2 linked regions of the Lentisphaera araneosa HTCC2155 genome follow. The protein of the gene in region 1 interacts with the protein of each later gene in a pairwise test. Links are inferred from orthologs where the notes say so. Each region holds a gene or a part of one and is shown on either strand. Other genes may lie near its edges. The genes, in order: sfsA and LNTAR_RS14635.

Evidence for each region.
Region 2: the proteins of sfsA (region 1) and LNTAR_RS14635 interact in binary tests that used the Escherichia coli proteins (3 or more experiments, as listed by UniProt). The link is inferred for Lentisphaera araneosa HTCC2155 from one-to-one orthologs.

The regions. Positions count from the first base shown.
Region 1 is NZ_ABCK01000022.1:74,694-78,019, forward strand. The notes cover bases 165-3,163. They hold sfsA (DNA/RNA nuclease SfsA), read right to left. Parts: upstream 2,011-3,163; coding sequence 1,318-2,010; downstream 165-1,317. Other genes in these bases: LNTAR_RS18670 (DUF1588 domain-containing protein), read left to right, coding at 165-1,315; rsmG (16S rRNA (guanine(527)-N(7))-methyltransferase RsmG), read right to left, coding at 2,007-2,678; LNTAR_RS18685 (hypothetical protein), read right to left, coding at 2,675-3,163. Outside these bases: more of LNTAR_RS18670, read left to right, coding at 1-164; more of LNTAR_RS18685, read right to left, coding at 3,164-3,199. UniProt on the Escherichia coli protein: Binds to DNA non-specifically. Could be a regulatory factor involved in maltose metabolism.
Region 2 is NZ_ABCK01000014.1:89,014-92,339, reverse strand. Bases 59-3,057 are described here. They hold LNTAR_RS14635 (glutamate-5-semialdehyde dehydrogenase), read right to left. Parts: upstream 2,187-3,057; coding sequence 930-2,186; downstream 59-929. Other genes in these bases: proB (glutamate 5-kinase), read right to left, coding at 2,186-3,057; LNTAR_RS14640 (TlyA family RNA methyltransferase), read right to left, coding at 187-930. Outside these bases: diadenylate cyclase CdaA, read right to left, coding at 1-38; more of proB, read right to left, coding at 3,058-3,326. UniProt on the Escherichia coli protein: Catalyzes the NADPH-dependent reduction of L-glutamate 5-phosphate into L-glutamate 5-semialdehyde and phosphate. The product spontaneously undergoes cyclization to form 1-pyrroline-5-carboxylate.

The sequences.
Region 1 (3,326 bases):
CATGCGCACGATTAAGTATGACTTTCCAATGGTGCGCATGAAGCAAGTTAAAATTGAAGGTCCTTACAATGTCCAAGTCCATCCCTTATCCTTCGATGAGGAACAGCGCAAAAAACATATTGGGACCTCGCAAGTTGGCGATAAATTTAAAACCTTACACAAATTATTGGGTTTAAAAAATAATATTATCTATCAATACATGTTTAAAGACTTTCAGGTCGATAAACTGGTTTATGAAGATGCCTACAGAAACTCTTTGATGATGTTCTTTTTATCACCCCAGTTTTTAGTGGTGGATAATAAACCCAAAACTCTAGAGGAATTCGTTCGTTTTAGTTCTTATGCTTTACTCAAGAGTCCACCTAATGAAGAATTTAAGAACTTGTACTCACAGGCAAAGAAGTCGCGCAAGCCTCAAATTTTGAGCGACTATGTAAGGAAGCATCATAATTTCCGTCGCTTCATTGCCCCTTTCACTTACCAATGGTTGAAGTTAGGCGAAATAAAAACCAACTTGCCTGATGAAGAAGCTTTCAGTACTTATTACGCTAAAAACTTTGAAGATGCCTACCGTGTAGAAGCCGAGTTATTTGTTGAGAAACTCTTAAAAGAAAATCGCCCGATTAAAGAATTAGTTACGGCGGATTATAAAATTGTGAATTCTGATTTGGATGATTTTTATAATGGCGTGGGTTGGGCGAAGCTCAGAGGCAGAGATCAACCACCAATCGTTTATGAAGCTGATTTTGCAGTGAAAAAAGTCAATGACGCCAACCGCGGTGGCATACTAGGTATGGGAGCTTTCTTAACCACGACTGGCAATGGTGTTGATCCCTTACCTTTACGTCGAGCAGCTTGGATCTCGGAAAACATTCTTGACTCGCCCTTGCCAACTCCTCCTGATGTTGACGTTGAAGCTTTTGAAGCAGGTCACAATGTAAAGAGCCTTAGAGAGCGTTTAGCCGTGCACGCAGAAAACCCTGCTTGTAATAGCTGCCACAAACGAATTGACTCACTCGCTATAATTATGGACCGTTTTGATACAATTGGTGGAGACAATAATCATTACTCGAGAGATCCTGTGAAGATCAATGGTGAGAAAATCAAGGATTTTGTCGAGCTTAAGCAGTACTTGGCTAAGTACGAAAAAGCGACCGCTAGAGCGTTTAGTAAAAGGTTGATTGAATACATGTACGGACGCGAAACAGGCGTGCAAGATGAGTCAAAACTCGATGCGATACTAGCAGAGTGTGAGCCCGAAGGTTACCGCGTGGGAGACCTATACACAGCCGTACTTCGCCAGTATTTCTTATAAATCTAAAGGGTGACCTTAATAGGCTCACCCAAAATCATTTCTTCTTCAGAGCTTTTGCAGGTGTAGACTAAAATTTCTACACCTGCATTTTTTGCGTCTCGAAGAGCTTTACAATACTCTGGATCAACGTGATCGGCGGGACTAAAGGATTTGGGTTGGTCGGACATAGTGAGGAATAGCATAGCGGCTCGATGGCCTTCTTGCTTGAGTTCAATGAGCTCGTGTAAATGTTTGAGTCCTCGGCTGGTGACGGCATCGGGAAAGCAGCATTTCTGCCCTTCAATGTAGCTCACTGACTTCACTTCGATAAAACATTTTTCATGCTCATTCTCGAGCAGGAAATCAATGCGCGATTTACCGACTTTAAATTCGGGGCGAACTTTTGCGTAGTGCGCAAATTCGGGGATGAGTTTTTGTGTTAAAGATTCTTTCACGACTTGGTTGGCGCGATTGGTGTTAATGCAAACCCAATGAGTTCCCGTATGAATGTGTTCCCAGGTGTACTTGAGTTTTCTTTTGGGATCATCGACAAAGCGAATGAGCACGGGAGCCCCAGGGATATTGCAGGTAGTCATGCGCCCTGAATTAGGGCAGTGAGCACGGACGACTTCGCCGTCTTCGAGTTCAATTTCAGAGAGGAAACGATTCCATCTGCGAACGAGCTTGCCCGCAATTAAGGGCGACTCAAACTTCATCTTTGTGAATGAAAAACAATGAACTGACGCTGGCCAGCGTCATTTGGCAAAGTAAAAATAGGGCTCAGCTCAATATCAAACTTATATTTTTTGGCTTCGCGTAAAGTGAGTTTTTCTTCTTTTTTGATTGCTTCAGGAGTTTTATAGAGCAGGATACGTCCCTTTGGCTTGAGGAACTGACGGCATTCTTTAATGAGCTTGTCAGCCGTGGCAACCGCTCGAGCGGTCACAATATCATATTGTGCTTTATGCTCTTCTTTAATAGCGAGTTCGCGTCCTCGAGCATGGATCGTTTTTAAATTGCTTAAACCAAGCTCTGAAGCAGCTTGAGCAACGCATTTAACTTTAGTTCCTTCCGAGTCCAAACCTGTGATATCCAATTGGGGATTGTAAGCGGACAGGGGAATACAAGGAAAACCACCACCGCAACCGAGGTCGAGGATTTTGAGGCTTTCAGTTGCGAGCTCAGGGTAATAGGCCACCGAACAAATGCTATCAATGAGGTGGCGGATCTTGAAATCTTCTGGAGAAGTGATGCGCGTTAAATTGTGCGTCTCATTAATTTTTGTGACGACTTGATAGATTTCTTCAGCTTTTTGCGAGAAGCCCTCAGGTAGTTGGATTTTTAACTCGTCTAAAGGAGAATCGCTTTCCTGTAAATTGATCATGCGCTAAGAGGGATGCAAACGATAATAATTGCGGTAAGCGCAAAAGCAGCAGGTAAAAGTTTGCGCCACTTTTCTTGATCACGACATTTTTCCAAGGCTTTGCGGAACATCCAAGGGTGACCCACTAAAAACATGCCAAGGATAATCGCCACATAACCAGCAAGTGATGCGAGTTGGCGAGCACTAGGGTCAGCAGCAAAAAGTTGATTAAGGTATTGTGTGCTCAGTAAACAGAGTGCAAAGCCGAGACCACGTGTAAAGAGGTAGTCCACGAATAAGCAAGAACCAATCGCTAATGCAGGAACGAGAAAGGGTAAAATGCGGGAAATTGAAGTAAAATCTTCTTTTAAAAGAGTGTAGCCTTGGAGTCCAGCCCATGCAAAGGAAGCAAGAGTGAGCACGCTGCCAATAATACGTTCGCGGGGCATTGCTTTGGACTTTTCGTTTTTAGCACAAAAAAGTACCGCGCCGGGCATAATTAAACAGAGAGCCATTAGTAGTGCAGTGATTTGCAGAGTCATTGAGTTTTCCTAGGTAATTTAGTAGCCACAATTTGCCCACATCAGTCTAAAAGACAAGTGAAAAATAAGAGATTCAGGATACATTGACGCTTTTATAGAACAATTGCGATAATAAATGAGGAAGCAA
Region 2 (3,326 bases), on another replicon or contig:
CTAACTATCCATAAGGTTCTATCAAAAAGAAAGTCCATCCACCACTCTGCAAGTCAATTATAATCACTTCTTTCCTTATTAGTGGGGAGCTAGTGAGATAAGCCCATCAATGCCTCGAATAGAAAAGAATTTTAAAAATTAATCAAACTTAGCTCATCTTAGATAGAAAAGCTATCTAGTTTATACTTAGGGGGCTTGAAAAACGGCTAAAAATTCAACATTTCCTTTGGGGCCAGCTAAGGGGGAGTCGATTTGGTCGATAAGCTCCCAACTAAGTTCATCTTTGCAGAAGTCGCAAACTTTGCTTAGTGCCTGTTGACGTAAAGCATTATCGCGTACAACTCCGTCTCCCACTAAGTCTTTGCTTAATTCAAATTGTGGTTTGACCAAAATGAAGGCGAGGGCCTGTGATTTCAAGCAGCTAGCTGCGGCGTGAAGGATTCTAGTGACTGATATAAAAGACACATCACAAGTCATGAGATCTACTTCTTCAGGAATCTCTTTTTCGCTAATGTTTTTGGCGTTGAAGTTCTCGCGGCATATGACGCGCTCATCACTGCGCAATTTATAGTGCAGTTGATTGGTTCCCGAGTCAATTGTGTAGACGCGTTTTGCACCAAAGCTCAACATCAAGTCAGTAAAGCCTCCGGTTGAAGCACCTACATCCATGCCGACTTTTTCAGTGAGGTCAGGGGCGAATTTCTTGAGTGATGTTTTAAGTTTGAAGGCTCCGCGACTCACATAGGGAGAAGGACGATCGACACTCATTTCAGAGTCTACAGGGTAGGTCTCTGTGGTCTTGCGGACAATGTGATCGGCACGCGAGCGGACAAGACCAAGGAGAATCAGTTTTTTTGCTTCTTCAGCTGATTCTACTAAGCCTTGTTCAATCAATAATTGATCGGCACGCTTTTTTTTGATCTTGGGCATTAGCCTTTGAGCTGTCCAGTACCATTAATGATGTATTTATAAGTCGTGAGTTCTTCTAAGCCCATGGGGCCACGAGCGTGAAGTTTATCAGTACTAATTCCGATTTCAGCGCCCATGCCAAATTCAGCACCATCAGTGAAACGAGTCGAGGAATTTGAGTATACGGCTGCAGAGTCAATTTCCATTTGGAAACGACGGCAAGATTCTTTGTTTGTACTTACAATGGACTCACTGTGACCTGAGCTATATTCATTGATGTAGTCAATCGCTTCGTCGAGTGACTCAACGACTGTGCCGGCAATGATGTAATCCAAGAACTCTTCACCACGATCACTCTGTTGGATAGCGGTAGCTTCTGGAGCTAGTTGACGAAATGCTTCATCTGCGCGAACTTCGCAATTGGCGTCATTGAGAGCAGCGTAAACTTTGGGGATAAATTCTTTTGCGATATCCGCATGAACAATGACGCCTTCAGCAGAGTTACAGACGCTTGGTCTCTGGCATTTTGAATTCACAACAATATCAACCGCAAGGTCGAGGTCAGCTTCTTTATCTACGTAGACGTGACAAACGCCTTTGTAGTTCTTGATGACTGGAATCGTGCTTTCGCGCATAACGGCTTCAATAAGGCCTTCACCACCGCGAGGGATGATGAGGTGAATGTATTTATTAAGCTTAAGCATAATGTTGACCGCTTCGCGATCCGTCCAAGGAATAACTTGCATGAAGTATTCTGGTAAACCGCTTTCAACACCTGCATCATAAAGAACTTTAACGATAGCCTTGCTTGAACTGAGAGCTTCGCGGCCACCGCGTAAGATTGAGGCATTGCCAGATTTTAAACAGAGGCCTGCTGCGTCTGCCGTTACATTGGGGCGCGCTTCGTAAATGATACCGATAACGCCGATGGGTACTTTGATCTTTTCGATCACTAAACCATTGGGGCGGTGAAAAGTCGATTCGATTCTTCCGACAGGGTCAGTCAGAGAGGCAACGCCAATGAGACCTTTGGCAATATCTTGCACGCGTTCTGGTGTGAGTTTAAGGCGATCGAGTAAAGATTCACTCATGCCTGCGTCACGGCCATTTTGTAAGTCGATTTCGTTAGCTTTTAAAATTTCTTCTGTGTGTTCTTCAAGAGCTGCGCCCATAGCTTCGAGGGCACGGTTTTTAACACGACAACTTAAGATGGAGAGTGCGAGAGAGGCTTTTTTAGCTCTCTTGCCCATGATTTCTAATTCTTCTGCATAATTCATTATTGAGTTTCCTCTTTTAAAATCACTAAATTATCTCGGTGAATTGCGGATGCATAATTAGCACTGCCACCAAGGATTTGGTCGATATCTGACGATTGACAACCTTTAATTTTGTTAAGTTCGCTGTTGTTATAATTACTTTGTCCGCGAGCGATGACGGTTCCTTGTGTATTGAGAATGTCGACGATATCGCCTTTGATAAAGTCACCGCAGATACTGATAAGTCCACCAGGTAATAAGCTTTTTCCTCTGTAGCATAAGGCCTCTTCAGCACCAGAGTCGACAACAATACTGCCTTGAGTTTCTGGGAAGAAACCGAGCCAACGTTTAGAAGCCGACATTTTGTCTTGGCTCGCCGGGAATAGGGTGCCGATATCTTTGCCTTCGGCTAAGTCTTCAAGAGAACTGAAGTCTTGGCCATCGATAATCCACAAGCTTTCACCCACTTGGTTGAGCATGGTGGCGGCATTGAGTTTTGTGTGCATACCACCAGTAGAAAGTTGATTGCCATCAGTTCCTCCAGCAAGTTCGCGAATCTCATCATTCATTTCTTCGACTATCGAGATGCGTTTGTCAGGCTTGCCATCTTTGTCTAAAGTGTGTAAGCCGTTGATAGAGGTCATTAAAACAGTGAGTTCCGATTTTGACATAATACCGACTAAGGCGGCTAATTCATCATTCTCACCAAAGCGAATTTCTTTGACGGTCAAAGAGTCGTTTTCGTTTATGATTGGCATGACGCCTTTTCGTAGCATGGCATTGAGGCAATTGCTGAGGTTCAAATGACGGTGCCTATTGCGCACGTCATCGGCCATGAGTAAAAGTTGAGCACAATGAAAATCGCGCTTAGCGCAAGCCTGTTCATAAAAACTCATGAGTCGGCTTTGTCCTGCTGCAGCACAAAGCTGTAATTCGGGGAGGTGTTTGGGTCGCTGGGTCATGCCCAATAAACTCATTCCAGAAGCAATGGCGCCTGAGCTGACTAAAATGACTTCTTTTCCCAGCTCGCGAAGTTTATGCAAAGCTTCTACGAGATCATCGATCCTCTGAGCAGAAGGCACTCCGTTTTCATCTACGAGTAGGCGGCTACCGACTTTGACGACAATTCTCTGTGCTGAATTAAATATTTTTTCTCTTGGT